3 regions of the Agrobacterium sp. 10T429 genome follow, and region 2 is predicted to be linked to each of the others. Evidence: predicted binding sites of a transcription regulator. Region 2 holds the regulator's gene; each other region holds the start of a gene.
What was found. Region 2 encodes PhoB, which activates phosphate uptake and scavenging genes when phosphate is short. Its sites were predicted from a motif close to TGTCATNNANCTGTCAT; they were not measured.
Positions count from the first base shown of each region.

Region 1: the regulator PhoB is predicted to act here: its motif matches at 6,646-6,662, upstream of AC1DCP_RS13885 (DUF47 family protein).
Region 3: the regulator PhoB is predicted to act here: its motif matches at 3,521-3,537, upstream of AC1DCP_RS08175 (esterase-like activity of phytase family protein).

Region 1 is NZ_JBFTGV010000005.1:184,422-195,017, reverse strand. Features, by position in the region: gene AC1DCP_RS13910 (sensor histidine kinase) at 1-872, opposite strand, end outside; gene AC1DCP_RS13905 (response regulator transcription factor) at 869-1,543, opposite strand; gene AC1DCP_RS13900 (efflux RND transporter periplasmic adaptor subunit) at 1,733-2,881, shown strand; gene AC1DCP_RS13895 (efflux RND transporter permease subunit) at 2,883-6,029, shown strand; gene AC1DCP_RS13890 (NUDIX hydrolase) at 6,051-6,593, opposite strand; gene AC1DCP_RS13885 (DUF47 family protein) at 6,707-7,351, shown strand; gene AC1DCP_RS13880 (inorganic phosphate transporter) at 7,351-8,355, shown strand; gene ku (non-homologous end joining protein Ku) at 8,453-9,244, shown strand; gene ligD (DNA ligase D) at 9,248-10,596, opposite strand, start outside.
Region 2 is NZ_JBFTGV010000001.1:349,500-360,095, reverse strand. Features, by position in the region: gene argF (ornithine carbamoyltransferase) at 52-969, opposite strand; gene AC1DCP_RS01750 (aspartate aminotransferase family protein) at 1,025-2,227, opposite strand; gene AC1DCP_RS01745 (GcrA family cell cycle regulator) at 2,658-3,191, shown strand; gene phoB (phosphate regulon transcriptional regulator PhoB) at 3,491-4,174, opposite strand; gene phoU (phosphate signaling complex protein PhoU) at 4,206-4,931, opposite strand; gene pstB (phosphate ABC transporter ATP-binding protein PstB) at 5,030-5,845, opposite strand; gene pstA (phosphate ABC transporter permease PstA) at 5,860-7,182, opposite strand; gene pstC (phosphate ABC transporter permease subunit PstC) at 7,179-8,663, opposite strand; gene AC1DCP_RS01715 (substrate-binding domain-containing protein) at 8,938-9,972, opposite strand; gene phoR (phosphate regulon sensor histidine kinase PhoR) at 10,168-10,596, opposite strand, start outside.
Region 3 is NZ_JBFTGV010000002.1:643,766-654,361, reverse strand. Features, by position in the region: gene lon (endopeptidase La) at 251-2,668, shown strand; gene hupB (DNA-binding protein HupB) at 2,957-3,232, shown strand; gene AC1DCP_RS08175 (esterase-like activity of phytase family protein) at 3,591-5,789, shown strand; gene AC1DCP_RS08170 (hypothetical protein) at 5,998-6,138, opposite strand; tRNA gene AC1DCP_RS08165 (tRNA-Val) at 6,450-6,525, opposite strand; gene AC1DCP_RS08160 (hypothetical protein) at 6,752-6,883, shown strand; tRNA gene AC1DCP_RS08155 (tRNA-Asp) at 6,973-7,049, shown strand; tRNA gene AC1DCP_RS08150 (tRNA-Asp) at 7,092-7,168, shown strand; gene AC1DCP_RS08145 (NADH-quinone oxidoreductase subunit A) at 7,604-7,969, shown strand; gene AC1DCP_RS08140 (NuoB/complex I 20 kDa subunit family protein) at 7,960-8,544, shown strand; gene AC1DCP_RS08135 (NADH-quinone oxidoreductase subunit C) at 8,566-9,168, shown strand; gene AC1DCP_RS08130 (GFA family protein) at 9,165-9,593, shown strand; gene AC1DCP_RS08125 (NADH-quinone oxidoreductase subunit D) at 9,595-10,596, shown strand, end outside.

The DNA of each region.
Region 1 (10,596 bases), on a different contig from region 2:
AGCTGTTCGGCGGTTTCACCGAGCCGCGCGACATCCTCCATCAGGCGCTGCTGGTCAGGTCCGGGCAGGCCCTCTATCCGGGTCTGCATGATTGCAATCGGCGTCCTCAATTCGTGCGCGGCATCGATCAGAAAACGTTGCCGCGCCTGGAACTGCTCTTCGAGCCGCTCGAGAACGCTGTTGAAGGAAACGATCAACGGAACGACTTCGCGCGGCACATCTTCGACAGGAAGCTTCGAACCCGGTCGTCGCGGGTCGATCTCCGGTGCTTTTTTGACGACGGAACTCAGGCCAGCAAGCGCCCGGCGCACAATGTGTGGCACGGAGAAAAACACCGCAGGCAAAAGAACCGCCAGGAGGGGGACGTAAATCGGATAGGTGCCGGCAAGAAGCGTCAGAAACGACGCTCGTGCATTAGAGGTTCCGCCGAACATGATCCTGACGGGTCCCGACGTCGTCTCGATACTTTCAGCCGAAGCGACCTCGGATATGCCGCTGCCGCCGCGAATATCGGCGTCCGTCATCAGATGAACGTAGCGCGCCAGTTCGGCATAAACAGCCGGTACGGTGCCGAAGGTGGCCGCGTGACCGTCAGGCGTCGAGACCACGAACCACAACGTCTCATTCTTCGCTTTCAAGGCGCGTAATGCCGACCCCTCGGTAACGACCAGACCCTTTTGCGGATCAAGCGAAAGCGACTCGTCAAGCGTCGCCGACAAATCGTTCCAGAGACCGATATTGGGCGAGAGCTTCATCACCCCGTAAACGCAAAGCCCGACGATGACGACAGCGATCATGGAGGAGACGACAATGCTGAGCTGCCAGCTCAATTGCCACCACAGGGACGGATTGGACTTGCCCTGCGCTTTCATGTGTCTTCCCTGAGCAGATAACCGATGCCGCGAATATTATGCACGCTGACCCCGGCGGAAGCGTCGAGCAGGCGTTTGCGCAGTCGCGATATATGCGCATCGAGCGCATTGGACTGGATTTCCTCCTCGTAATTGTAGACGGCGGCCTCAAGCGTCGAGCGCAGCACGGATTTGCCTTTTCGTTTCGCCAGCGTGATGAGGACCATCAGCTCGCGCCTTGGCAGATCAAAGGGAAGCGAGTTGATCGTGACGCTGAGATGAAGCGGATCGATCACGATGCGACCTGCAGCGATCTGCGACGGGGCGATGCTTGCCGGCCTTCTCAAAACCGCGCGCAGCCGCGCCAGCAGTTCGCCGACGAGAAACGGCTTGCCAAGATAGTCGTCGGCGCCGCCATTCAGCCCCTCGATCCGCTCCTCCGGTTCATTCATCGCCGTCAATAAGATGATGGGAGTATCGATACCGGCGCGGCGCAGCTTCGGAATGAAGGTAAGTCCCTCCCCGTCCGGCAGACGACGGTCAAGCAGAATGGCATCATAGACATGCTGGCGCGCCAGCTCCATCGCATCGCCGAGCCGCACCGTATGGTCGATGACGATCCCCTGCTTGCCGAGCGTCGTCGACAGCGCATCCGCCATTTCCTTTTCGTCCTCAATCAACAGAAGTCTCATTTGCCACCGTCCCTTCGCCCCCTCCTTGTCTGCCAGAAAGGTTGCGGCAGTATTGCGGCGCAGAAGATGCGGGCGGGTAATGCTGCTGCAATTATCAACACTTATCCAGAAACCATCAGCCTGCAAGACAGGCGACATGACCGCTCGATCGGCGGTCACAGGATGAGTTTTGCCTGGAAGGAATATGTCATGTGGGTGAAAAGAACGATCAAGGCGGGGATCGCGCTTGCGGGCTGCGCTCTCGTCGTCACGGCTCTTGATCCGGCGAGCGGAAGCGTCGATGCGAACGAGCGCGTCAAGGGGATCGTGGCGTCAACCTCGATGAGCCCGGCCGGTATCCCGTTCGAACTTACGGCTGCGGAAATCGCAAGGATCGGCACACGAGCGATGGCGGAGCGGCTCAGCATCAGTGGCGAACTTCAGCCGGTCAGCCGTGTCGTGATCCGCGCCCGCGAGGCTGGAAAAATTCTGGATATGAATGTCCGGGACGGACAGGCGGTGCGGGCGGGCGACCTGCTGGTACGGTTCGAAACCGAGGAACTGCAATCGACGCTGCTGCTGCGGCACAGCGACCGGGATGCGGCCGAGGCCGAACTGACACTGGCGATGCAGGCCCTCACCCGAACCGAACAGCTGGCGTCAAAAAACATCGCATCGGCTGAACAGCTCGACAAGGCGAAGAGCGATGTCGTTGTGAAAACGGCAAGGCTGCAGAGCCTTTCGGCGCAGGTGGATATCGCCCGCCTTGCCCTTCGCAATGCCGAAATCCGCGCGCCTTTTGATGGCACCATTACCCGCCGGCAGGCAGAAGCCGGCTCCCGCGTCAGTGCCGATGGTGAACTCATGACGCTGGTCGATACAAGCATGCTTGAGGCGAAGGTTCTCGTTGCCACGCGCGACATCCCACGTGTCGCCGTCGGCCAGACCGCCCAACTCGATATTGATGGCATCGGCGGCCAGCCTCTCAGAAGCACCGTTGAGCGCATCAGCCCGGTTGCCGAAGACGGGACGCGCTTTGTCGCCGTCTATCTGCGGCTTGCCAACCGCGACGGCCGGCTGTGGGGAGGAATGTTCGCCAGCGGGTCCATCCTCGTGCGCGAAAAAAACGATGCGCTTGTCGTTCCTGCAATCGCGCTTCGCAAAGACGAAACCGGCTACCATGTCCTTAAAGTCCTGAACGGCCATCTTCGCCGCCAGACGGTGGCGGTGGGCTCGCGCTGGAACGATGGCAGCCTGATCGAGATCGGCGCCGGTCTAGAGGACGGTGAGACGATCCTGACCGCACCGCTTCCCGAATTGCAGCCCGACATGGCTGTAACGGTCGGCAAGGCAGGCTGAGATGTTTCTGACCCGCATATCCGTCTCCCACCCCGTTTTCGCCACCATGATGATGGTGGCGCTTCTGGTCATGGGTCTTTTCTCGTTGCAGCGGCTGGGGCTCGACCTCTACCCCAATGTCGACGTTCCGGTCGTCGTGGTGTCCACCGCTTATCCGGGCGCCACGCCGGAAAGGGTGGAGACAGAATTGACGCGCCCGGTCGAGGATGCGCTGAACGCCATCGGCGGTCTGGACGAGATCACGTCAACCTCCTACGAGGGACGCTCTGTCGTCGTCGCAAAATTCAAGCTCGAGGTTAAGAGCGCGACCGCGGCACAGGACGTGCGCGACAAGATCGCCGCCATCGACGCGAATTTCCCGCAAGAGGCCAAAAAGCCGGTCATATCCCGGTTCGATCCCGCCGCCGAGCCTATCCTGTCGGTGGCGATAAGCTCGACGTCGCTCGACATACCCGCACTCACCACCCTTGCCGACCAGAAGGTGGTGCGGCAACTGACGACTGTTCCCGGTGTCGGGCAGGCAACGCTGGTTGGCGCCCGCAAGCGGCAGATCGACATTGTGATCGACGATACCCGTATGCGCGCGCTTGGGATCGGCATCAACGAGGTGGTGAGCGCGCTACGCACCGGCAACAGCAACAGCCCGGCTGGAAGCCTTGTCGATACCGTTTCCGAACGCACGATCCAGGTGCAGGGCCGCATCGCCGAACCGCAGGCGCTGCTGGACATGGTCGTCGCCCGGCGCGGTGGCGCAGCCATTTATCTTCGCGACATCGCCGCACTCTCCGAAGGGGCTGCCGACCCCGAAAACCGTGCCCTCTATAATGGCCAGACTGCGCTGGCGATCGACATCGTCAAGGTTCAGGATGCCAATACGGTTCAGGTTGTCGCGGATGTGAGAAAGCGCCTGGACGCCCTCAATGCCGACCTTGTTCCGCAAAACGTGCAATTGCGGGTAATTACGGACACATCCATTCCCATCCGGGAATCCGTCACCCAAGTGCAGACGACGTTGATAGAAGGGGCGGCACTTGCCGTGGCCATCGTCTTCCTGTTCCTCAATTCCTGGCGCAGCACCGTCATCACCGGACTGACACTGCCGATTGCGATCATCGGCACGCTGGCGGTCATTGATGTTATGGGCTTCACGCTCAATACACTGAGCCTCCTGGCGCTGACGCTTTCCATCGGCATTCTGGTGGATGACGCCATCGTCGTGCGCGAAAACATCACCCGTCACCTTCACATGGGGAAATCCCATATCCGCGCAGCACTCGACGGCACGAACGAAATAGGACTTGCGGTTATCGCGACAACGGCGACAATCGTGGCGGTTTTCCTGCCCGTCGCTTTCATGGACGGCATCGTCGGTCGGTTCTTCTATGAATTCGGCATCACCGTTTCAGCTGCCGTGCTGATCTCGCTTTTCGTCGCCTTCACGCTCGATCCGATGCTGTCGAGCGTCTGGTACGATCCGGATGCGCAACCCAACGCCCCGCGCGGGCCGGTGGGCCGGCTGATCGCCCGTTTCGATCACGGCTTCGAATGGCTCGCCGATCAATATCGGCACGTGATCGGCTGGACATTGCACCACCGGCTCGTCACCCTGCTCGTCACATCAGGCATTTTTGTCGGCAGCCTGCTCATGGTGCCGTTGGTCGGTGCGGAATTCGTCCCGAATACGGATGAAGGCCGCTTCCAGATCAACGTCACGGCACCGGTCGGCTCCTCGCTGGATTACACCACGGCGAAGGTGCGGCAGGTCGAGAAGGCACTCCAGGAATTCCCGGAGGTCGAAATGCTCTATTCCACCGTCAATACCGGCGGCACCGTCGGTAAACATCGCGCCGCCGTTCTGGTGGGGCTGGTGCCGCTGGAGATGCGCACCCGAACTCCGGTCACGCTGGCCGATCCGATCCGCAAACGCCTGTCGGCCATATCGGGCATAGAGGTCGCGATCCTGCAAAACGGCCTCGGCGGTGGCGAAAGCCCCGTCCAGCTCAGCATTCTTGGTGACGACCGGGCGATCCTCGAAAAGATCGCCGACGGTCTGATGGAAGACATGAAAAAAATCCCCGGCCTCGTGGATGTGACCTCGAGCACCCGCGACGTGACCTCCATCCTTTCGGTACGCCTGAAACGCGAGGCGGCAAGCGATCTCGGCATTTCCCGATCCGATCTTGCCGCAGCGCTCTCGCCGCTCATCGCCGGTGAGGACGTGTCGAAATGGACGGATGCGGGCGGTAACAGCTACGACATCGTCGTGCGCCTGCCCGGCGAGCGGCGTGCCGACACGGCGAGGATCAGCGAGTTGATGATCGCCACCAGCCGCACGGGATCCAACGGCTCGCCCCTGATGGTACGTCTGGATCAGGTCGCCGATATTACCACCGTGGAAGCACCCGCCGAAATCCGCCGCATCGACAATCTCCGCGAGGTGCTGGTTTCGGCCAACATATCCGGACGAGCGCTTGGCGAAGTGACAGATGTGTTGAAAAACCTTACCGCCGCCCGCGACCTGCCAGACGGCTACCGTATCCGCTTCGGCGGCGACGCCGAAACCATGGAGGAAACGGTCGGCCACATGGTAACCGCGCTCGCAATGGCGGTCATCTTCATCTACATCGTGCTCGCCTCGCAATTCGGCAGTTTCCTGCAACCGCTCGCCATCATGGCGTCGCTGCCGCTGTCCCTCATCGGCGTCCTCGTCGGGCTCTTGGTTGCCGGCAGCACGATTAACATGTTCTCGCTGATCGGCTTCATCATGCTGATGGGCCTCGTTACAAAGAACGGCATCCTGCTTGTCGATTTCGCTAACCGCGAAAGGAAGCGTGGACTTTCGCTCAACGAAGCGCTGGCGAGCGCCGGCATCATCCGCTTCCGCCCGATCATCATGACGACGCTTGCGATGATTTTCGGCATGATTCCGCTCGGTCTGGCTGTTGGCGGTGGCGGGGCGCAGCGCGCGCCGATGGCGCACGCAGTAATCGGCGGCCTCATCAGCTCCACCCTGCTCACCCTGATCGTCGTGCCGACAATCCTGTCTTACATCGACAGCATCACCCGGCGTTTCGCCCGCCTGCTACCGAAGGCACCGGACGAGATGGGGGAGACCGGATCGACCGAACGACCAGCATCACCATCCTAGGTTCGCTGGTGACGTCTGCCGTCAGGACTTTTCTTCGGTCAGGCGTTTCCTCTTCCCCCTCGGGCGGAAGTCGACCAGAAGCGATTTCAGTTCGATTTCCCGGACGCGCCTTGCTGCCTCGTCCGGGCGAACCCATTCCAGAAGGCGTTCGCCGCGCTCCTTGAAACTCGTTTCCTCCCCGGTGATCTCGATCTGGAAGACATCGACAACGCAGGGAACGACATCGCCATTGTCGAGCATCTTGAGATAGGTGTAGCGGCCAACGGCGTCCTTCCTCACGCGGCCGCGAACGCCCGCTTCCTCCCACGCCTCGATCGCGGCAGCCTCATGCGGCTTCTTGCGTTTCATCGGCCAGCCGCGCGGAATGATCCAGCGTGCGCTGGTGCGGGAGGTGACGACGAGGATTTCGATCTCTTCGCCGCTTCCGGTATAACGGAAGCATAAGGCGGCATATTGCTGCCGGAAAGAGCCGGTGAACAGCTTTTCAGGAACAGCAGCAAGTTGCTGGAGCAATGTCAGGGAACGCGCCGGACGGGCTTTCCGGCTTTTCTTCGTGGATTTCATATCCGTTGATACTGCCGATTTTCCGGGTTGCATCAATGCCCCGCGTGCATTTATGACAGTTTTATGACAATCACCCCCCACAACTAATAAAGCGCCATTGAGGGCCAATTCGCATGATGAGCATTTTTCGCAAGCTGATGCCGCGCGAGGACCGTTTCTTCGACATGTTTAGCAAACATTCGGAAACGGTCGTCAAAGCCGCCGCAGCTCTGGACCACCTTCTGAGCGGCGTCGACGTCGAGAAAAACTGCGACCTTATCGTCGCCCTCGAAGACCAGGCGGATGATATTACCCGCGACGTTCTGCTTGCGGTACGCCGCAGCTTCATAACGCCCTTTGATCGTGGCGATATCAAGGACCTCATCCAGTCCATGGATGACGCCATCGACATGATGCACAAGACCGTCAAGACGATCCGGCTGTTCGAGCAAACCGAATTCGACCCGCTGATGCGCGAGATGGGCCACGAGATCGTGCGTGCGGCAAGCCTCGTCGCCGAAGCCATCCCGCTTCTGGAAAAGGTTGGCACCAATGCCCAGCGCCTGTCGATGATTGCCGAAGAGGTTACCCGCGTCGAAGGGCGCTCCGACGAGCTTCATGACCAGGGCCTGAAGAACCTCTTCCGGCGCCATGGTGCGACCGGCAATGCCATGGCCTATATGATCGGCAGCGAGATCTACGGCGAACTCGAAAAGGTCGTCGACCGCTTCGAGGACGTGGCGAACGAGATCAGCGGCATCGTTATCGAGAACGTCTGATGGATGTCGCGCTTGCACTGCCACTGCTTGTCGGCCTTATCGCCATCGCGCTGTTCTTTGATTTTCTGAACGGTCTCCACGACGCCGCAAATTCCATCGCCACCATCGTTTCCACCCGTGTATTGCGCCCGCAATATGCGGTGGCATGGGCGGCCTTCTTCAATTTCATCGCCTTCCTGTTCTTCGGCCTGCATGTGGCCGAAACGCTCGGCACCGGCATCATCGATCCGGCCATCGTTTCCCCGCAGGTCATCTTCGCGGCATTGATGGGCGCCATCGTCTGGAACATCGTCACCTGGATTTTCGGCATTCCCTCCAGCTCGTCACATGCCTTGATCGGCGGTCTCGTCGGTGCGGGCTTTGCGAAGGTCGGTTTCAATTCCATCGTCTGGTCGGGTCTTCTGAAAACCGTGGGCGCGATCTTCATGTCGCCGGCCATCGGCTTTTTCCTTGCACTGCTGCTGGTGCTTGCCGTCTCCTGGCTGTTCGTGCGCCAGACGCCCTTCGCCGTGGATCGTACCTTCCGCATCATGCAATTCATTTCCGCCTCGCTCTATTCGCTCGGCCACGGCGGCAATGACGCACAGAAGACCATGGGCATCATCGCTGTGCTGCTGTTCAGCCAGGGGCATCTTGGAGAGAGCTTCTACGTGCCGTTCTGGGTGGTGATCTCGTGCCAGTCGGCCATGGCGCTCGGCACACTGTTCGGCGGCTGGCGCATCGTGCACACCATGGGGTCGAAAATCACCAGGCTGAACCCGATGCAGGGGTTCTGCGCCGAAACCGGCGGTGCGCTGACACTTTTCGGCGCGACGTGGCTCGGCATTCCGGTGTCCACCACCCATACGATCACCGGCGCCATCATCGGCGTCGGTGCCGCGCGTCGCGTCTCGGCGGTGCGTTGGGGCCTTGCGGGCAATATCGTCATTGCCTGGGTCGTGACCATGCCGGCCGCTGCCCTGATATCCGCATCTGTCTATGGTCTTACATCGCTGTTCGGCTGAGACAGAGACCCGCCCTCTCTGCCAAAGCTCCCGGAACAAAAGCCACCCTGTGGTTGTTGATCCGGGAGACAACAGGCGACAAGGCGGATCGCGGATCATGGCACGGCAGGTTTTCTGGAAGGGTTATCTGAAGCTGTCGCTGGTGACGGCCGCAGTTTCGCTGACGCCTGCCACAACCGAAAGCAACAAATACCGCTTCCACGTTCTCAACCGCAAAACCGGCAATCGCGTCGAAAGCCGCTATGTCGACAGCGTTACCCACAAGCCGGTGGCCGCAAAGAACCAGGTGAAGGGGTTTCCCCGCGCCGAAGACGATTATGTGTTGCTGGAGGATGACGAGATCGATGCGGTCGCGCTCGAAAGCACCCGCACCATCGACATCCAGACCTTCGTACCCACAGGCTCTATCGACTGGATATGGTACGACCGGCCGCACTTCCTGCGCCCGGAAGACAAGATCGGCACGGAAGCCTTCAGCGTGATCCGGGAAGCCATGCGGGCAAACGGCGTTGTCGGCATTGCGCGGCTTGTTCTCTATCGCCGCGAAAGAGCGGTTCTGCTGGAACCGTCAGGCAAGGGCATCATTCTGTGGACCCTGCACTATGGCGAGGAAGTGCGCGAAAGCATCGACGCGCTGGATCCGAAGATGAAATTCGAAAAGTCGCTGCTGGACGCGATGGAAAAACGCATCGGCAAACAGATGACGGGATGGAAACCGGCGCTGGTGCAGGATCCGATCCAGAAAAAGATCAGCGCTTTGCTAAAAACCAAGAGCAAGACCGTCTCTTCCCCGGAAAAGAAGACCGGCACGAAAACCCGGACCGGCGGCAATGTCATCAACATCATGGATGCCTTGAAAAAAAGCCTTGCCTCGGACAAGAAAAGCTAACGCTCATCGGGCCTTTTTCGGCAGGGGTCGCGCGGCAGCGAAAAAGCCGTCCCATGGATCCTTCTTCAGGGCAGAAAGGCGCGCGCCGATATTGCTGACCGTGAAGTGCGCCGGACCTATCTCATCTGAGAGTTCCGTCCATTCGATTGGCGCTGAAATGGCGGCTCCCGGTCGGGCACGTGTCGAATAGGGCGCAACAGCCGTATTGCCCCTGCCATTACGCAGATAGTCGAGGAAGATGCGGCCCTGGCGTTTCGCTTTGGTCGCCACCGCAAGATATTTCTCCGGCTCCGCCTTGGCCATGTCATCCGCCATGGTCTTTGCAAAGGCCTTCAAGGCCGGCCATCCCGCTTCCGGTTTCAAAGGCGCCACCACATGCAACCCCTTGCCGCCGGAGGTTTTCACGAAAGCGGCCAGACCGGCATCTTCGAAACGCCGCTTCAGTTCCAGTGCCGCATCGATTACCTCCGGCCATGACACGTCCTCGCCGGGGTCTATATCCATGGTGATCATGTCAGGCTTTTCCCAGTTCGCGGTTGTCGCCCCCCATGGGTGAATTTCAAGCGCAGCGGACTGGACCAGGGCCATCATGCCATCGAAATCCGTAATCCTGATAAGCGGTTCGCCGCCCTTGTCCTTCGGATCCTTGATCTGTTCTATCGACTTGTTCACACCGCGCCAGGCGTGTTTCTGGAAGAAACGCTGACCATCGATCCCTTCCGGACAACGCAGCAGCGCCAGAGGCCGGTTAACGACAAAGGGGGCCATATAGCGCCAGACCTGGGTGTAATAATCGGCAAGCCCTTCCTTGGTCACGCCATCGTCCGGCCAATAAAGTCGTTCCGGATGGGTGAACTTGATCTTTGACTGCGGCGTCCCTTGTTCCGACACGGCTTTATCCTCGCGTTCGATTTCGCCCGCCGGCTTGTCTTGCCGCAAGCCGCGGAATGATGCATGGCGCAGATTGCCATCTCCGGACCAGGCACGAAACTCCACTTCTGCAACCAGTTCCGGCTTGACGAAATAGAGGTCGCGGCGCGCAAGTGCCGTGAGCTTTTCGCCGAAAGGGCTATCATCGATGCCGAGCGGCTTCAGGCGGCCAAGCAGCATTTCGGCAACGTCAGCGGTATAGCCGGTGCCGACGCGGCCGACATGACGCAGCTTGCCTTCCTCATAAACGCCGAGCGCCAGCGAGCCAATGGCATTGTCCGACGCAGAAGAAAGCGTATAGCCGCCGATGACGAATTCCTGCCGCATCGAGCACTTGGATTTCACCCAGTTACCCTTGCGGCCAGAGACGTATTTGCTGTCCTTGACCTTGGAGATAACGCCCTCAAGGCTGAGGCGGCAGG
Region 2 (10,596 bases):
CCCACAAATGGGAATGTGCATCGCCGAGTTCAAGCACCCGGCCGATAGCGGTCAGATGACGCCCATGCACCAGGCGATAATGGACTTCTGCGCATGGAGCCGGTTTTCCGCCTCGTCGAAGACCACCGATTGCGGCCCGTCGATCACTGCATCCGTTACTTCCTCGCCGCGGTGCGCCGGCAGGCAGTGCATGAACAGCGCTTCCTTGTTGGCCTTCGCCATCAGCGCTTCATTGACCTGATAAGGCTGGAAGATATTGTGGCCGCGCGCCTTGTGTTCCTGGTTCATGGACACCCAGGTATCGGTGACGACGCAATCAGCGCCCGCCACTGCCTTGTCGGCATCGTGGTACAGCGAGATTTCGCCGCCATTGTTGCGTGCCCAGTTCAGGAACTTGTCGTGCGGTTCCGAACCCATCGGTACTGCCATCGCCATGCGGTAACCGAAACGGGCGGAGCCTTCCACGAACGAATGCAGCACATTATTGCCGTCACCCGTCCAGGCAATGGTCTTGCCCTTGACCGGGCCGCGATGTTCCTCGAACGTCAATATATCCGCCATGATCTGGCAGGGATGCGTGTCGTCCGTCAGGCCATTGATAACAGGCACGGTGGCGTGTTCGGCAAGCTCGAGCAGACGCGAGTGATCCGTGGTGCGGATCATGATGGCATCGACATAGCGCGACAGCACCTTGGCCGTATCGCCAATCGTTTCCGCGCGGCCCAGCTGCATTTCCGTGCCCGACAGGAAAAGGGTCTCACCGCCGAGCTGGCGCATGCCGACATCGAAGGAGACGCGGGTGCGTGTGGACGGTTTTTCGAAAATCATTGCCAGCATCTTGCCGGCAAGCGGCTTTTCCGCCGTGCCGGTTTTGGTGGCAATCTTGCGCGTGCGCGCATCATCAAGAATTGTCCGCAGATCCTCCGACCCGACGGCCGAGAGGTCCAGAAAATGTTTTGGTGAACCCATTCTAATCTGTCCCATGCTTGCGAGCCCCCTGAAGAGAGGCCCGCTCTTGATTTTTTCAGGCGCTTTTTGCCTGTTTCGCAACCGTCAGGGAAGCGGCAGCCGCGTCGATACGTGCAAGACCCTCACGGGCCTCTTCCGCCGTGGTGACGAGCGGCGGCAGAAGACGGATGACATTGTCGCCCGCAGGCACGCCAAGCAGATGCTCTGCGCGCATGGCCTGCAGCAATTCGCCCGAAGGAATCTTCGCCTTGATGCCCAGAAGCAGGCCTTCGCCGCGAATTTCGTCGATCACGTCAGGATAACGGTCCTTGAGCGAGGCCAGACCCTGCCGGAAGACCAGCGCGACGTCACGGACCTTCTCGAGAAAACCTTCGGAGAGAACGACGTCAAGCACGGCATTGCCGACTGCCATGGCCAGCGGGTTGCCGCCATAGGTGGTGCCATGTACGCCCGCCGTCATGCCGGAAGCGGCATCTGCCGTGGCAAGGCATGCGCCGAGCGGGAAACCGCCACCGATACCCTTGGCGACCGCCATGATATCGGGCGCAACACCGGTATGTTCATAAGCAAACAGCTTGCCTGTGCGGCCGACACCCGTCTGGACCTCATCGAAAATCAGCAGCAGGCCGTGCTCGTCGCACAATCCGCGCAGAATTTGCAGGAATTCCTTGCTGGGCGAGCGAATGCCGCCCTCGCCCTGGATGGGCTCGATCAGAAGTGCTGCAGTCTCAGCCGTGATGACGGCCTTGAGGGCATCGACATCACCGAACGGAACCTGATCGAAACCTTCGACCTTGGGACCGAAACCTTCGAGGTATTTCTGCTGGCCACCCGCGGCGATCGTCGCCAGTGTACGGCCATGGAAAGCGCCTTCGAAGGACACGATGCGGAACTTCTCCGGATGGCCCTTGGTATAGTGATAACGGCGGGCGGTCTTGATGGCGCATTCCAGGGCTTCCGCGCCTGAATTTGTGAAGAATACCTTGTCCGCGAAAGTCGCTTCCGTCAGGCGCCTGGCGAGTTTTTCCTGTCCCGGTACTTCATAAAGGTTCGAGACGTGCCAGACCTTCTCGGCCTGCGTCTTGATCGCATCAACGAGGTGAGGATGGGCGTGGCCCAGCGAGTTGACAGCAACACCGGCCGCAAAATCCAGATATCGCTCGCCGCTTTCCGTGAACAGCCATACACCCTCACCGCGCTCGAAGCGCAAGGGGGCTCTTGAAAACGTATCAAACAATGGCGCGCCGGCTTCGGCCATGGCTGTATCACTCCTTGCGCAGATGCGCTGTCAAACTGTTGTCAATAGGCTTGCGGGGTTATCCCTCGCCTGAAAATCAAAATGCCGCCTTGCGGCGGCAGGGGCACTATTGTCACTTCGTTTGCCGATGTCAACAAAAGTCAGCGTTTCCCGGGCTTCTCAAGCACTAGTATGCGGCGGCGGGCCAGCCCCAAGGTGTTGCCTTTCAGACTCAATACGCCAGCAAGTTGGGGAAAACCGGAAAATCGATTCCAGATGATTCCCGCGACTCTTGCCACGGAGTCGGGCTGGCACTAGGTTAATCGCTAATTACTAGACTGCATTGCGGCGGAACTAGTCACCGAAAATCAGGCGGAAACCACGCTTGCGGCATGCGCGCGAGACGGAGAGGGATTCTGCCGAAAATACACGCGACAAGCGGAGAAGCGGCATGAACTGGACAGACGAACGAGTCGAAAAGCTCAAGAAATTGTGGTCCGAGGGCCTTAGCGCCAGCCAGATTGCAGCGCAGCTGGGCGGCGTCAGCCGTAATGCCGTGATCGGCAAGGTCCATCGTCTCAATCTGCCGGGACGCGTCAAGGCTGGCGGTCCAGTGACTTCGGCACGCTCCGCGCCGAAGCGCACCGCTGCCCCTGCCCCGCGTGCGACGACTTTCGCAGGTCGCGTCAACGCGGCACCGGCACGCATCCTCACCCGTTCGAACGCGGCAACGGCGCTGCACGAGGAGATCGATATCGAGACCGCGCAGGTTCTCGATTACGTTCCTTCCAAGAACGTTGTCACGCCGATTTCCCGTCGCCTGACGCTGACGGAACTGACCGAGCGCACCTGCAAATGGCCGGTTGGCGATCCGCTGAAGGACGACTTCCATTTCTGCGGTTGTGAAGCGCTGGAATCTTCGCCCTATTGCAAGTTCCATGCGAAACTCGCCTACCAGCCGGTGAGCGAGCGCCGCAAGGCTTGAGTGTTGCGGCACGCATTCAGCACTCAAAAATTACGGGCCTTCGGGCCCGTTTTTTTATGACAAAAATAAAGCCGCTTTCTGGGCGGCTTGATGGCAGGCCTCACCCTTTCCCCTTACCATCGGGCGTGACCCTTCAATCCGGATTTCAACGCGCCGCCGATCTCCTCCGGTCAAAACGGACAATGGCATCGAGTTTGGCGGATATTCATATTGAAAAAGCCCGAAATCGTTTCAGATTTCGGGCTTCCTGATTTTTTGGTGCACTACTTCGCCAGCGAAACTATCTGGTTCCGCATCGCTCAGGCTTCCATCGAATATCCCGCACCACGCACCGTGCGGATGACATCCTGCATGTGCGAGAAATTCAGGGCCTTGCGCAGACGTCCGACATGCACATCGACAGTACGCTCGTCGACATAGATATCATGACCCCAGACGCCATCCAGCAATTGCGAGCGGGAAAACACCCGACCCGGCGACGTCATCAGGAATTCCAGCAAGCGGAATTCCGTCGGGCCGAGGCGCACTTCGCGGCTTTTGCGGTGAACGCGATGGGTCTCGCGGTCCAGTTCGATATCGCCGCATTTGAGCACCGACGACAGAACCTCCGGACGGGCCCGGCGCAACATGGCCTTGACCCGGGCCATGAGTTCCGGCGTCGAGAACGGCTTGACGACATAATCGTCAGCGCCGGTAGCGAGACCGCGAACCCGTTCGCTCTCTTCGCCACGCGCCGTCAGCATGATGATGGGCAGGCGTTCTGTTTCCGGCCGCATTCTCAAGCGCCGGCACAGTTCGATACCGGAGACACCGGGCAACATCCAGTCCAGGATGAGAAGATCCGGAATGCGCTCCTGCAGCCTGATTTCCGCCTCATCGCCACGGGGTATCGTGTCGACGTCGTATCCCTCAGCCTCGAGATTGTAACGAAGCAGGACGCTCAGCGCTTCCTCGTCTTCCACAACTGCAATCTTGGGCACCATATGCTGAACTCCGCAAGCTTCTGCTTGTCTGTTACTCGGTCACCGAACCAAGCGTGTTGGAACTGTCGTCCTTCGGACGCTCGCCCTCCGGCTGGCTGCCAGTGGTCATGTAATAGATCGTCTCTGCGATATTCGTCGCATGATCGCCGATACGCTCGATGTTCTTGGCGCAGAACAGAAGATGCGTGCAGGTGGTGATGTTGCGCGGGTCTTCCATCATGTAGGTCAGAAGCTCCCGGAAGAGCGACGTGTACATGGCATCGATTTCCTCGTCGCGTTCACGGATCGCATTGGCCTTTTCGGCGGAACGCGTGGAATAGACGTCGAGGACTTCCTTGAGCTGCACCAGCGCCAGGTCGGACAGATGCTCGATGCCGCGGGCGAGCTTGCGCGGAACGCCGGTGCCGGCGACAGCGATAACGCGCTTGGCCGTGTTCTTGCCAAGATCGCCGACGCGTTCGAGATCGGCGGCGATACGCAGGGTGCCGATGATCTCGCGAAGGTCTGCCGCCATCGGCTGACGCTTGGCGATGGTTACGATCGCCTTGTCGCCAATTTCGCGCTCAGCATGGTCGAGAATGGTATCGTCCGAAATGACCTTCTGCGCGAGCGCAGCATCGGAATTGACGAGTGCGCGCACGGCGTCACCGCACATCTGCTCGGCAAGACCGCCCATTTCGGCGATGCGGCGCGTCAGAAACTTCAGTTCGTCGTCATAGGCAGACAGGATATGCGAATGGGTCGTTGTCTGTGTCATGGTCTATTCCTCCGGCTTGGCCTGCATGCGCGTGCCCAACAGCGGGGCACGGCAGAGGCACCAGTCTTGTACGGTTACGATAAAGCACCGGCCGGGGATCAGCCGAAGCGGCCCATGATGTAGTCCTGCGTGCGCTGGTCGTCCGGATTGGTGAACATCTTGTCGGTTTCGTTTTCTTCGACAAGGTGACCAAGATGGAACATGGCCGTACGCTGGGAAACGCGCGCCGCCTGCTGCATGGAGTGCGTGACGATGACGATGGTGTAGTTGGTGCGCAGTTCGTGGATGAGTTCCTCGACCTTCGCAGTCGCGATCGGATCCAACGCCGAGCACGGCTCGTCCATCAGGATCACTTCCGGGCTGACGGCAACCGCGCGTGCGATGCACAGACGCTGCTGCTGGCCACCGGAGAGGCCCGTGCCGGATTCCAGCAAACGATCCTTCACCTCGTTCCAGAGACCCGCTTTCTGCAGGCTATGCTCGACGATCTGGTCCATATCCGCCTTGTTGCGGGCGAGACCGTGGATACGCGGGCCGTAGGCGATGTTCTCATAAATCGTCTTCGGAAACGGGTTCGGCTTCTGGAACACCATGCCGACGCGGGCACGCAGTTCCACGACGTCGATCTGCTGATCGTAGATATCGTCGGTATCGAGCGTGATCTTGCCGGTGACCCGGCAACCGTCGATCGTGTCGTTCATGCGGTTCAAGGTGCGCAGGAAAGTGGATTTACCGCAACCGGACGGGCCGATAAGTGCAGTCACCGTGTTTTCGCGGACATTGAGGTTCACGTCGTAAAGCGCGCGCTTTTCGCCGTAATAAACCGAAACATCCTTGCCGATCATCTTGTATGAGACTTCATTCATTTTCTTGTCCAGCGCCTTTTCAACTGCTGCTTCCGACAACATGTTCATTGCTCTAGCTCCCTCTACCAGCGCCGCTCAAAGCGGCGACGCAACAGGATTGCGCCAACATTCATGAGAATGAGGAACAGAAGCAGGATGATGATAGCGCCAGATGTCCGTTCGACAAAGGCACGCTCAGCTTCGTTCGCCCACATGTAAATCTGCACCGGCAGGGCCGTGGACGGATCCATAGGCGTTGTCGGATAGTTCGCGACGAATGCCACCATGCCGATCAGAAGCAGCGGCGCCGTTTCGCCCAGTGCGTGGGCGAGACCGATGATGGTGCCGGTCAGAATGCCAGGCATTGCCAGCGGCAGGACGTGATGGAAAATCGTCTGCATCTTGGAAGCGCCAAGACCGAGTGCGGCGGCGCGGATCGACGGCGGCACGGCCTTCAATGCAGCGCGGGTGGCGATGATGATCGTCGGCAGGGTCATCAGCGTCAGGACGAGGCCGCCGACCAGCGAGGCCGAGCGTGGAAAGCCCATGAAGTTGATGAAGACGGAGAGACCGAGCAGACCGTAAACAATGGAGGGAACAGCCGCCAGATTGTTGATGTTGACCTCGATAAGGTCCGTCAAACGGTTCTTGGGGGCAAATTCCTCCAGATAGATGGAGGCCGCAACACCGATCGGCAGCGACAGCACCAGCACGATCAGCATCATGTAGAACGAGCCGATCAGCGCAACGCCAACACCCGCGGCTTCCGGACGGCTCGAAGCGCCGTTGACGAAGATGCCGGTATTGAAATGCTTGCCAAGCTGTCCGCTTTCCACGAGCTGGTTCATCCAGCCGAGCTGCTGGTTCGAGATGCGGCGGTTTGCTTCATCCCCCGACATGTCGACCTGGCCCTTGAAGGCGCTGTCGACATCACCCGACGCCAGAAGCGTGACGCTGCGCGTGGTGCCGATGACGGACGGATCGGCGACGACGATATCACGCAGCTGGGTGCGTACGCTGTCGGAGATCATGACGTTGACGGCGCGAAGACCGGCCTTATCCGTCGGCGCGACGCCGAGAACCTTGGCCACCGCATCACGGGCGAGGACGGGGTAGTTGGCCGTCATCAGCTTTGCCGGATTGGTTGCGCGCTCGTTCTTTGGATCGATGATCAGTTCGGAAAACTCGACCGGAACGGTGATCATCGTCTGCTGGAAGGCGGTGTGACCCTTGGATACGACCGACCAGAGCAGCAGAAAGAGGAAGATGAGGCCGAACGAGATTGCTGCCAATCCATAGGCGCGGAAGCGGCGTTCAGCAGCATAGCGACGCTTGATGCCGATATCACGGCGCGTGGCCTTGTTCACGGCGGCAGCACCGGCCGCCGGGGAAACGATGTCGGTCATTCATATTGCTCCCGGTATTTGCGCACGATGTAAAGCGCGTAGATATTCAGGCAAAGCGTGATTGCAAAAAGAGTTATGCCCAGCGCGAAGGCCACCAGCGTTTGCGGCGAGGTAAACTCAAGGTCACCCGTCAGCTGGCTGACAATCTTGACCGTCACTGTTGTCATGGGTTCGAAGGGGTTGAGCTGCAGGCGGGCAGCGACACCAGCCGCAAGAACCACGATCATGGTCTCGCCGATCGCACGCGACGCCGTCATCAGCACGGCGCCGACGATGCCGGGAAGAGCGGCGGGAAGGATGACCTTCTTGATGGTTTCAGAGCGCGTGGCGCCGAGACCGAGAGAGCCATCGCGCAGCGAACGCGGCACGGCGGTGATGATGTCGTCAGACAGCGACGAAACATAAGGGATCAGCATGATGCCCATGACGAAGCCGGCGGTGATGACGCTCTGCGCCTGGATGAAGTTGGCGTAGTTGCCTGTCGCAAGACCGCTGATCTGCGTGGAAATGTCTCGCAGGAAAGGACCAACGGTCGTCAGCGCGAAGAAGCCGTAGACGATTGTCGGGATGCCCGCGAGCACCTCGAGCAGCGGCTTTACTATCGAGCGAAGGCGCGGCGTCGCATATTCCGACATATAGATCGCAGAAAACAGCCCGACCGGAACGGCGACCAGCATGGCGACGAAACCAATATAGAGCGTGCCGGCGAGCAGCGGGATCAGGCCGAACTGGCCGGAAGAGTCGGTCGCACCGGCAGCGGCAAAACGCGGATCCCACACCGTTCCGAAGAAGAACTGGTGCGCCGGAACCATGGTGAAGAACTGGATTGCTTCTGAAAGCATCGAAAGGACGATGCCGATGGTCGTCAGGATGGCGATGGACGACGCGACGACCAGAGCCGCGAGAATGACCCGCTCCACCCTGTTGCGCGCCCGAAAACGCGGCGCGATTGAACGCAGTGCATAAGCGGCACCGGCGAATGCGGCCAGCAGCACGGTGGCGATCATGCCCAGGCGGCTGGTGGAGGTCATCGCATTCAGCGTCTGGGCGGCATCGACCATGAAACGCTGGGGTTCGCCGGCAATTGCCACGCCCTTCGATGCAAGAAGCGATCTTACCGCAGCCGTATCCGCATCAACCTTTGCGGTTTCTTCCGGCGTCAGACGCTGAAGACCGCGGGCGATGGACGTTACCATGCCATAGGTCAGGCTCTGCTGCGCTTCGGATTGGGAGCGCACATCTTCGGGAAATTCGCCACGCACCGCAGAGGTAACGATCAGCGGGCTGATAACAAGCCAGATACAGAGAATGAGCGCTGCAGGCAGCACCGCCCAGACGACAGCGTAGGAACCGTGATAACCGGCACGGGAATGCATGCTGGAGGGACGCCCACCAGACAAAGCAACGGCGCGGCGGCTGCCGAGCAGATAACTGCCGATGCCGATCAACACCAGTATCAGCAAAAGGATCGATGTGTTCATTAGAGTTCCCTCGTCGTGCCTCAAGAGCACGGTGCGATATCGGGCAAATCAAAAAGTCATCAAAACGAGACCGCTGGACCATCCAGAGATGCTTGCCGCCTGACTGTAACAAAGTCTGGCAAGCGTCAAGGTTGATACATCCTATCCATCTGTAATCCATCAACAATTATGTGGACGGCGATGGATGGGAACTGTCAACCGGAGACAGCCGCCTTAAGCACAACGGTACCGGAGCGGAGAGAGGGGTGCGGCAGGCCGCACCCCTCCTTGTTTATTACATCGAAGCGCCGGCAGCGAACTTGGAGCGAATTTCTTCGCGTTCTTTTTCCGGAGCGGCAACGAGGCCGTAGTTTGCGAGCGGGGAGTCGGGGCCGATCATTTCGTCAGAAACGAAGAACTCGACATATTCCTTGAGGCCCGGGATAACGCCCAGGTGAGCCTTCTTCACGTAGAAGAACAGCGGGCGCGAAACCGGGTACTTGCCGCTGGCAACGGTTTCCGTGGACGGAACAACGCCGCTGACGGTCGCAACTTTCAGGCGGTCAGCGTTGTTCTCGTAAAATGCCAGGCCGAAAACGCCGAGGCCGGTCTTGTTGGCGTCGATGCGGGCAAGCGTCTCGGTGTAGTCGCCGTCGATGTCGACTGCAGCGCCGTCCTTGCGAACTGCAACGCACTTGGCAGCAGCCTGCTTGGCGTCGGTGATCAGCGCCTTGATGGCGTCGGTCGCCTTGGCTTCCTTGCAGCCGTCAGCCATGATCTTCTCTTCGAAGACTTCGCGTGTGCCGTGCTTGGAACCCGGAATGTAAGCGGCGATCGCTACATCAGGCAGTTCCTTGTTGATTTCCGACCACTTCTTGTAAGGGTTGGCAACGAGCTTGCCGTCCTTGACGATTTCAGCGGCGAGCGCGAGGTACAGATCCTTCGGCTCGAGCTTGATGTCCTTGTTGGAAGAGTCCATTGCGAAGACGATGCCGTCGTAGCCGATCTTCACTTCCTGAACGTCGGCAACGCCAGCGGCCTTACAAGCGGCAAGTTCGTCGCTCTTGATCGGGCGCGAAGCGTTTGCAATGTCGATGGTGCCTTCGCCGACGCCGGAGCAGAACGCCTTCAGACCGCCGCCCGTGCCGCCAGACTCAACAACCGGAGCCTTGAAGTTCGGGAAAGTCTCAGCAAAAGTTTCGGCAACGATCTTGGCATAGGGCAGAACCGTGGAGGAACCAGCAACCTGGATCTGGTCGCGAGCAGCGGCGGCGCCAGCGAAGGCGACAGAAGCCACCAGAGCTGCTGCGGAAAATTTAACGAAGTTCATTTGTCTCTCCCGTCGTGGGCTTGTTTGTGGACGCAGCCGATAGCGGCAGACGCTCTTAGCATGCGCTCGGCGGTCTCTTCTTAACCACCGTAACCACTTCCTTTTATGTCACTTCGGTGAAAGATTTGTGACAGCCTAAATTATTGATTTTATTTATAAAATTTTTCGAAGCTAAAGACTGTAACGTACTCTATGTCAGAATCTGACGGTAAAGTCCGTGCCATTGCCCAGTTCCGATTTAATGATGAGGCGGGCGCGGTGGCGGGTGAGGATGTGCTTGACGATGGCAAGCCCGAGGCCGGTCCCTTTTTTGGAGCGACTGTCAGCGACACTGACGCGGTAAAACCGTTCCGTCAGACGCGGCACATGTTCGGCAGGAATGCCCGGCCCCTTGTCAATGACGCTCACCTCCACCGGCTTACCGGGTTCGGCACGCAGCCAGACATCCACGACCTTGCCTTCCTGGCCATATTTACAAGCATTTTCAACGAGGTTCTGAAACACTTGCACCAGCTCGTCGCGGTCGCCCTGCACTTCTGCCGGCCGGTCGGGCAGATGCAGCGTAATAACCACATCCAGCTCGTTGGCGAGCGGCAGCAGCGCATCCCGGACATGGCCGATGAC
Region 3 (10,596 bases), on a different contig from region 2:
ATATGACGGAAATGTGAATTACCGTCGGCGACCCGGTTCCTGATCCTGTGGGATAACCGGAAATGTCGGGAGTAATAGCCGGCGCTGTATTTGTTTGAATTTTACGGCCGTGCCGTTGCGCGGGGTCGTCTCTTCCGGTGACTTGAAATCGGCGTTCCGAAACTCCACTTTCAGTCTCGAGAAATGAATATGCCGGACGCCCCAAGACGTCAGGCAAAGTGTCCTGAAAGGGACCATGAAAGGAAATGATATGACGAACATCACGTCTGCGGCATCCGGCGGTATCTATCCGGTACTTCCCCTGCGCGACATTGTCGTTTTCCCGCATATGATCGTTCCCCTGTTCGTCGGGCGGGAAAAATCCATTCGCGCTCTCGAAGAGGTCATGGGCTCGGACAAGCAGATCATGCTTGTTACCCAGATCAACGCCAGCGATGACGATCCGTCCCCGGAAGCCATCCACAAGGTCGGCACGGTCGCTAACGTCCTCCAGCTGCTGAAGCTGCCCGACGGCACCGTGAAGGTGCTTGTGGAAGGCAAGGGCCGCGCCCAGATCGAGGCCTATACCGACCGCGAGGATTTCTACGAAGCGTCTGCGACGCCGCTGCAGGAGCCTGCGGAAGACCCGGTTGAGATCGAGGCGCTGTCGCGTTCCGTCGTTTCGGAGTTCGAGAGCTATGTGAAGCTCAACAAGAAGATTTCGCCCGAGGTTGTCGGCGCTGCCGGCCAGATCGACGATTATTCGAAGCTGGCCGACACGGTTGCTTCGCACCTGTCGATCAAGATCACCGAAAAGCAGGAAATGTTGGAAACCGTCAGCGTGAAGCAGCGGCTTGAAAAAGCGCTCGGCTTCATGGAAGGCGAAATTTCCGTGCTTCAGGTCGAGAAGCGTATCCGCTCGCGCGTCAAGCGCCAGATGGAGAAGACGCAGCGCGAATATTATCTGAACGAACAGATGAAGGCGATCCAGAAGGAGCTCGGCGACGGCGAGGATGGCCGTGACGAGATGGCCGAACTGGAAGAGCGCATTGCCAAGACCAAGCTTTCCAAGGAGGCCAAGGATAAGGCCGAGGCGGAAATGAAGAAGCTTCGCCAGATGAGCCCGATGTCTGCGGAAGCGACTGTCGTGCGCAACTATCTGGACTGGCTGCTCAGCCTGCCCTGGGGCAAGAAGTCGAAGGTCAAGGTTGATCTCAACAGCGCCGAGGCGGTCCTCGATCAGGATCATTTCGGTCTGGACAAGGTCAAGGAACGCATCGTTGAATATCTGGCCGTGCAGGCTCGCGCTTCGAAGATCCGTGGCCCGATCCTGTGCCTCGTCGGTCCTCCCGGCGTCGGCAAGACTTCGCTCGCCAAGTCGATAGCCAAGGCGACCGGCCGCGAATATGTGCGTATGGCGCTGGGTGGTGTGCGTGATGAGGCGGAAATCCGCGGTCACCGCCGTACCTATATCGGCTCCATGCCGGGCAAGATCGTTCAGTCGATGAAGAAGGCCAAGAAGTCCAATCCGCTCTTCCTGCTCGACGAGATCGACAAGATGGGCATGGATTTCCGTGGCGATCCGTCTTCCGCACTGCTGGAGGTGCTCGATCCGGAACAGAACTCCACCTTCATGGACCACTATCTTGAAGTGGAATACGACCTGTCCGACGTGATGTTCGTGACCACGGCCAACACGCTGAACATTCCAGGTCCCCTGATGGACCGTATGGAGGTGATCCGCATCGCCGGTTACACGGAGGACGAAAAGCGCGAAATCGCCAAGCGTCATCTGCTGCCGAAGGCGATCAAGGAACATGCCCTGCGTCCGGAAGAGTTCTCGGTCAGCGATGACGCTCTGATGATCGTGATCCAGCAGTACACCCGCGAGGCGGGCGTGCGCAGCTTCGAGCGCGAGTTGATGAAGCTTGCCCGAAAGGCCGTGACCGAGATCATCAAGGGCAAGGTCAAGTCCGTGGAAGTCACCGCAGCCAATGTCCCGGATTATCTGGGCGTTCCGCGGTTCCGCCACGGCGAAGCCGAGCGTGAGGATCAGGTTGGTGTCGTCACCGGTCTGGCATGGACGGAAGTCGGCGGTGAGTTACTCACCATCGAAGGCGTGATGATGCCGGGCAAGGGCCGCATGACGGTCACCGGCAACCTCAAGGAAGTGATGAAGGAATCCATTTCGGCAGCGGCATCTTATGTCCGCTCGCGCGCCGTGGACTTCGGCATCGAACCGCCGCGTTTCGACAAGAGCGACATCCACGTTCACGTTCCGGAAGGGGCTACCCCGAAGGACGGACCGTCTGCCGGTGTTGCCATGGCAACCGCCATCGTCTCCATCATGACCGGTATCCCGGTCTCCAAGGATGTGGCGATGACGGGTGAGATCACGCTTCGTGGTCGCGTGCTGCCGATCGGCGGCCTGAAGGAAAAGCTGCTTGCGGCGCTTCGCGGCGGCATCAAGAAGGTGCTCATCCCGGAAGAAAACGCCAAGGACCTGGCGGATATTCCTGACAATGTGAAGAACGAGATGGAGATCATCCCGGTTTCTCGCATGGGTGAGGTCATCAAGCACGCGCTGCTTCGCATGCCCGAGCCAATCGAGTGGGACGGTAGCATCGAAACGCCTGTTATCGCAACTGTCGACGGTGTCGACGAGGGCGGACAGACGATCGCACATTGATTGCCACGTCGTTGTGAAAGCCAGAATCGGTTTTCGCGACACCTGTGCATAGATTCAATGTGTTAGATGCCGAAAGGCGCGATGCTTCTTTGATGCTCGCAGAACTGGTGCGAAATTGGCACGTTTAAGGGAAAGGCCGGCAGAAATGTCGGCCTTTTTTGTGAAAAACCCCGCAGACCCCTTGTTTTTCAGGCGATTCCAGCGCTTTTGAGTTGCTGCGCGCGGATACAGACGTATTCTGCGCCGGCTTAATTTGAGTCGTTTCAAACCATTGAAAGGGGTGGAAACATGAACAAGAACGAGCTCGTCTCTGCTGTTGCCGAAAAGGCTGGTCTCACGAAGGCAGATGCTGCTTCCGCTGTTGATGCCGTATTCGAAACCGTACAGAACGAACTGAAGAGCGGTGGCGACATCCGTCTCGCTGGCTTCGGCAGCTTCTCCGTAAGCCGTCGTGAAGCCTCCAAGGGTCGTAACCCTTCCACGGGTGCTGAAGTCGATATCCCGGCTCGCAACGTACCGAAGTTTTCCGCAGGCAAGGGCCTGAAGGACGCCGTCAACTCGTAAGGTTTCCGAAAGGCCGTGACGTCCGGCGGCGGGCGGGCGGCTTTTCAGGTTCACGAGGAAACATGTTTTGACGCCCTGACGCCATCATGCCGGCACGTAAACCGGGCGGCTTTTCGAATTGCTTTTTCGGATGGCCCTTTTTTCGAACCGGCAAGATGTACTTGAAAGTAGGAGAGCGCGCCTGTGTAGCCTCCATCCGGTCACACGGCGCTCTGATACGCGGAATGTGCGCACGAACAGGAAAGCCCGGCCTTCATGGTCGGGCTTTTTGATTCCTCCGACAGGAAATGTCATGCCGCTGTCATGTCTCTGACGCAGAAGCCATAGGGTGTTTTTTTGGATCCAAGGGGGATTTATAATGGCGTTCCGACTTTCTCAGATGGCTTTGACTGCTGCTCTGCTCACGTCCGCGGCCTTTCCGGCTGCTGCCGAGCCGGTTTTCAACCGCATCGCATCTTTCCCGGTCGTAAAGAACCTGCCAGCGGACAAGGACGCGAAGGCCGTCACTTCAGCTGAAATCGTGACCGCCAGCGAAGATGGCAAGACGCTGGTCTATTCGGACAGCCCGCTTGGCGGCATTGGTTTCGTTGACATCACCGACGCGAAGGCACCCAAGGCTGGCGGCGCGTTGCTGCTGGAAGGCGAACCGACCTCGGTTGCCGTTGCTGGCGCCAAGGTTCTGGCCGGTGTCAACACGTCCGAAAACCGCGCCAAGCCGTCCGGCAAGCTGGTGACGGTCGATATCGCCACCAAGAAGATTGAAGCGAGCTGCGATCTCGGCGGCCAGCCAGATTCTGTCGCAATTTCCCCGGACAAGACCTTCGCCGCCATCGCGATCGAAAACGAACGCGATGAAGAGGTGAACGAAGGCGCCCTGCCACAGATGCCCGCCGGTTATCTGGTGACGGTCGGTCTGAAGAACGGTGTTGCTGACTGCGCGACGCTGAAGAAGATCGACGTGACCGGCCTTGCCGAAATCTCCCCGGAAGATCCGGAGCCGGAATTCGTCTCGATCAATGCCAATGGCGAGATCGCGCTCACGCTGCAGGAAAACAACCACATCGTCATCATCGACGGCAAGACCGGTACGGTAAAGACGCATTTCTCCGCTGGCACGGTTGATCTGGAAGGCGTCGACACGAAGACGGACGGCCAGATCAAATTCACCGACAAGCAGGAAGGCCGCAAGCGTGAGCCAGATGCCGTGAAGTGGCTGGACAATGACCGAATCGTCATCGCCAATGAGGGTGACTGGCAGGGCGGCGCGCACGGCTTCACCATTTTCGACAAGACCGGCAAGCTTCTTTATGAAGCCGGTGCCACCCTTGAGCACGCTGCCGCCAGCATCGGCCACTATCCGGAAAAGCGTTCCAAGGCCAAGGGCATCGAGCCGGAAGGTCTGGAGGCGGCAACCTTCGATGGCCAGAAGTACTTCTTCGTTCTTGCCGAGCGCGCGTCTCTCGCTGCTGTCTACAAGGATACGGGCGGCACACCGGAACTGGTCCAGCTTCTGCCCTCGGGCATTTCGCCCGAAGGCGCCGTCGCCATTCCGTCGCGCAATCTTCTCGTCACTGCCAACGAAGCCGATCTCGTCGAAGATGGCGGCGCTCGCTCGCATGTCATGATCTATGAACGCGCAGAAGGCCAGATTGCCTACCCGCAGCTCGCGTCCGCCACCGTTGACGGCGCACCGATCGGCTGGGGCGCGCTCTCCGGTCTGGTGGGCGATGCTGAAAAGCCTGGCATCCTCTATGCCGTGTCCGACTCGGTCTATGGCAACCAGCCGTCGATCTACACCATCGACGCAACGAAGAAGCCCGCCACCATAACCAGCGCCCTGCGCATCAAGCGCGACGGTATCGCAGCCCAGAAACTCGACATCGAAGGCATTACGCTTGACGGTAAGGGCGGCTTCTGGCTGGCCTCGGAAGGTGACAGTGCCAAGCTCGTGCCCCACGCACTCTACAATGTCAGCGCCAAGGGCGAGATCAAGGCTGAGATCGCTCTGCCGAAGGAACTGCTGGCTGGCGAAACCCGCTTCGGTTTCGAAGGCGTGACCATGATCGGCAAGGGCGACAACGCGACGCTGTGGATGGCCGTACAGCGCGAGTGGGGCACGGACGAGAAGGGTGTCGTCAAACTCGTCTCCTACAATCCGAAGTCCAAGGAATGGGGCGCCGTGCGTTACCCGCTCGACAAGACCGAGGCAGGCTGGGTCGGCCTTTCTGAAATCGCCGCACAGGGCGACTATGTCTATATCGTCGAGCGCGACAATCAGGTCGGTGACAAGGCAAAGATCAAGAAGCTTTACCGCGTCGCGATCGCTGACCTGAAGCCGGGCAAGATCGGTGGCGAACTGCCGCTGGTGGCCAAGCAGGAAGCACATGATTTCCTGCCGGACCTCAAGGCCCAGACGAATGGCTATACCGTTGACAAGCTGGAAGGCTTCACCTTCGACAAGGCAGGAACGGCCTATGTCGTCACTGACAATGACGGCGTCGACGGATCTTCCGGCGAAACGCTGTTCTTTACCGTCGATCTAAAGGCGATCAACTGATCGGTCCGAATAGAATCGCAAATGAGAAAAGCCGGGCATAGCCCGGCTTTTTTGTGCGGCGGAAGAAACCCCGATCTGGGGAATGCCGATTCCCCACGATGAGTCGCATACCAGCCGTTAAAACCGGCATGGTCGCGTCGCTATCGCATAATCGAGGGTGTTATCCGGAGGACTTCCATGAATGTGCAGTGGACCAGATCGCTAGAGATCACCGCCCCATGGAATTCTTGCTTTTGGGAGTGCTGTCTTTTTCTGAGTCCTGCTGGACCCAGCGGAAAAAAATATAAACAGGCAGCGCAATAAGCGCGAGTGTTACAAACGCGTCGACCGACATGGTTTCATCCATCATTTATACCGTTCATCATGAAACGGCTCGAAAACAATGCATGAAATCTCTTTAAAAAGTCTGAATCTGCTTATTTTTCGGTATGTTGCGGGGTGGCACACCTATTGGAGCCGGCCTGTATGAATGTGGAACAGAAGTGCCGATCTGGCATAAACTCATGCCGGAAAAGCCGCTCCACCAGCCCAAGGGCGCGGCCGTCTACAGAATCGGGGGCAGGGCCCGTGATTCCCAATGCCGGAAGTTTACGGCGAAACGCACCGACATCCGAAAGAGCTTCGGCTTGTTAATGCGCACAATTTGAAGAAGCTGGAAAATGGTGGGCGATGAGAGACTCGAACTCCCGACATCCTCGGTGTAAACGAGGCGCTCTACCAACTGAGCTAATCGCCCTTCGCGTCTTGCAGACCGTGTCTGCCGCGTCGGTGGCCGTGATGTATTCGGATCGGAAAAAAACCGCAAGGGCTTTTGTGAAGTTTTTTTGTTTTTTTTCCGGACAGCTTTGCCCATTGGCAGGGGTGATCGGCAAAAAGCCGGGAACTGCGGGCTTTTCTATAAAAACAAAGCCCGACCGTTACCTTTGGCGGTATGCTGAAATCGCGTTACGGACGCCCCGGCTGTGGACAAGTTTTTTGTTTTTGTTGGGAAAAGCCCGGAAAACAAGGCATTCGCTGCAATGCCGGTCAAAGGCCTTTCAGTTTTTTCCGATCAAAATGAAGAAGCTTATTCTTTTGTCGTGAAACCTGCTTGACACCCCCGCACGAACGCCGTAGTTAGCCGCTCAACGAACAGCCGAGGCTGGTTCGTACGGCGAGACTAAGGTCTTGTCGGTCAGGATAAGCGGGTGTAGCTCAGTTGGTTAGAGTGCCGGCCTGTCACGCCGGAGGTCGCGGGTTCGAGCCCCGTCACTCGCGCCATCCTGTTCCTCGGAAAAAAACGCAGACGAATGTCTGTGGAGCGCGGGTGTAGCTCAGTCGGTTAGAGTGCCGGCCTGTCACGCCGGAGGTCGCGGGTTCGAGCCCCGTCACTCGCGCCATTTCTTTCACCGAAATGACACTCCCAAACGAAGCAAGCAGGCATCGTCCTGCCATATCGGCAATGGCGATTTCAGCGCCTGTTTCCGACATTCGCGAGCGCGGTTTTTCCTGCTGTTTTTAGTCAAGTTTCGATATCGAGAGATCGTCACTTCGCTGCCATTTTGACGTAAAATTCGTGTGACTTTTTTGCGGTTGCGTCGTTCAATCGATTATTATTGTATTTGAGGGGCTTAGCCCGGAATTGTGGCCCAAATTTGCGTCAATTCCGGCAATATTGTTGCCAATCAATGCGGCAGGTGTCTTGAAATGGTGCCTAAACTCTTGCAGAGAGAGCGCGGCTGCGCTAACCACTTTGGCGTTGCAACATATTTGTGCGCCTTTAGACTTTCAGTCGCAAAGGCAGGTCCGGCACCCGGCCGGACAGGGAAGAGACCATGACTGAACTCCTCAGTTCCTATATTCCGATCGCAATCTTTATCGGTATCGCTCTTGTCATTGGCCTGGCGCTTCTCATCGCGCCTTTCGCTGTCGCTTATAAGGCGCCGGACCCGGAAAAGCTCTCCGCTTTCGAGTGCGGTTTCAATGCCTTCGACGACGCCCGCATGAAGTTCGATATCCGGTTTTATCTGGTGTCCATTCTCTTCATCATCTTCGACCTGGAAGTCGCCTTCCTGTTCCCCTGGGCTGTGTCCTTCGGTGATATGGGCTGGTTCGGTTTCTGGTCTATGATGGTGTTCCTCGCCGTTCTCACCATCGGCTTTATCTATGAGTGGAAGAAGGGAGCGCTGGAATGGGCATGAGCCAGAACAACAGCACGCTCGTTGCACCGCAGCCGAAGGGGATCATCGATCCCGCGACCGGCAAGCCTGTCGGCAGCAACGATGCCTACTTCACGGAAATCAACGACGAGCTGGCCGACAAGGGCTTTCTCGTCACCTCGACCGACGAGCTGATCACCTGGGCGCGTACCGGCTCCCTGATGTGGATGCAGTTCGGTCTTGCCTGCTGCGCCGTCGAGGGTCTCATGCAGGCTTCCGGCCCGCGTTACGACATGGAGCGCTTCGGTGTCGCCCCGCGCGCCTCGCCGCGCCAGTCGGACGTGATGATCGTCGCGGGAACGCTGACCAACAAGATGGCGCCGGCACTGCGCAAGGTCTATGACCAGATGCCTGAGCCACGTTACGTCATCTCCATGGGCTCCTGCGCCAATGGCGGCGGCTATTACCATTATTCCTACGCCGTCGTGCGCGGCTGCGACCGAGTCGTGCCGGTGGATATCTACGTTCCGGGCTGTCCCCCCACGGCGGAGGCGCTGCTTTACGGCGTGCTTCTGCTGCAGAAGAAGATCCGGCGTACCGGTACCATCGAGCGCTAAGGGCAAAGGACGGATTAAGGAATGAGCGAAGCTCTAAACGATCTTGCTGCTTACGTTAAGGAAGCGCGTGGTTCCCTCGTGGTTTCGGCCGATATCGCCTATGGCGAGCTGACGCTGAACACGACGACGGAAAGCGTTATCGCGCTTTTGACGTTCCTGCGTGACGATGTGCAGTGCGGTTTCGTCAACATCATCGATATTTGCGGCGTCGACTGGCCGCAGCGCGAGAAGCGTTTCGACGTCGTCTATCACCTCTTGTCGCCGCGCCAGAATCTGCGCGTGCGCATCAAGCTGCAGGTGGCGGAAGACGAGGGCGTTCCCTCGGCAACCTCCGTTTACATGGGTGCAGACTGGTTCGAGCGCGAAGCCTGGGATATGTACGGCATTCCTTTCGAAGGCCATGCGGATCTTCGCCGAATCCTCACCGATTACGGTTTCGAAGGTCATCCGCTGCGCAAGGATTTTCCGGTTACCGGCTTTGTGGAAGTACGCTACGATGACGTTCTGAAGCGGGTTCTCTATGAACCGGTCGAACTGAAGCAGGAATTCCGCAATTTCGATTTCCTCTCTCCCTGGGAGGGGACTGACTATGTTCTCCCGGGTGACGAAAAGGCCAAGCAATGAGCGAAGCCCCCGCGACAGAGCACGGACAATGTCTTTGCGGCGCCGTTGGCTTCAATGCCAGCATCGGCGCCCGCGAATTCGGCGTTTGCCATTGCTCGATGTGCCGCCGCTGGTCCGGCGGGACATTTCTGGCTGTCGAATGCGCTGACGTCGCCATCGAGAACGAGGAACATTTCGGTGTTTATACCTCGTCGGAATGGGGCGAGCGCTGCTTCTGCAGGAATTGCGGCAGCACGCTGATGTGGCGCTCCAAGGATGGCAAGCATTTTGCCGTCTCGTTGCAGGCTTTCGACAACCCTTCCAGTTTCCATTTTGCGTCGCAGATTTTCACGGATGAGAAGCCTTCGAGCTATTCTTTCGCGCAAACCACGCAGAACATGACCGGCCCCGAATTCATCGCCATGATCACCTCGGCGGAGCACTAGAATGACTGAGCATAACGTCCGCAATTTCACGATCAACTTCGGTCCGGAACACCCTTCCGCGCACGGCGTGCTGCGCCTGGTTCTGGAACTGGACGGCGAAATCGTCGAACGCGTCGATCCGCATATCGGTCTTCTGCATCGCGGCACCGAAAAGCTGATCGAGACCAAGACCTACCTTCAGGCGGTGCCTTATTTCGACCGTCTCGACTACGTCGCGCCGATGAACCAGGAACACGCTTTCGCGCTCGCCGTCGAAAAGCTTCTGGGTCTCGAAATCCCGATGCGCGGCCAGTTGATCCGCGTGCTTTATTCGGAAATCGGCCGCATCCTGTCGCACATCATGAACGTGACGACTCAGGCCATGGACGTCGGCGCAATGACGCCGCCTGTCTGGGGCTTCGAGGAACGTGAAAAGCTGATGGTGTTCTACGAGCGCGCCTGTGGCGCCCGCATGCACTCGGCCTATGTCCGTCCGGGCGGCGTACATCAGGATCTGCCGCCGGAACTGGTCGAAGATATCGGCAAATGGTGCGATCCCTTCATTACCGTTCTCGACAATATCGAAGGCCTGTTGACCGACAACCGCATCTACAAGCAGCGTAACGTCGATATCGGCGTCGTCTCGCTTGAAGATGCCTTTGCCTGGGGTTTCACGGGCGTCATGGTGCGCGGTTCGGGTGCTGCCTGGGATTTGCGTCGCGCGCAGCCTTACGAGTGCTATTCCGATCTGGAGTTCGATATCCCCGTCGGCAAGAACGGCGACTGCTATGACCGTTACCTGATCCGCATGCAGGAAATGCGCGAATCGGTGAAGATCATGAAGCAGTGCGTCGATCTTCTCTCCGGCAAGCACCGCATCGGCCCGGTCTCCTCGCTGGATGGCAAGGTGGTTCCGCCCAAGCGCGGCGAGATGAAGCGTTCGATGGAAGCTCTTATCCATCACTTCAAGCTCTATACCGAAGGCTATCACGTTCCCGCCGGCGAAGTTTACGCCGCCGTCGAA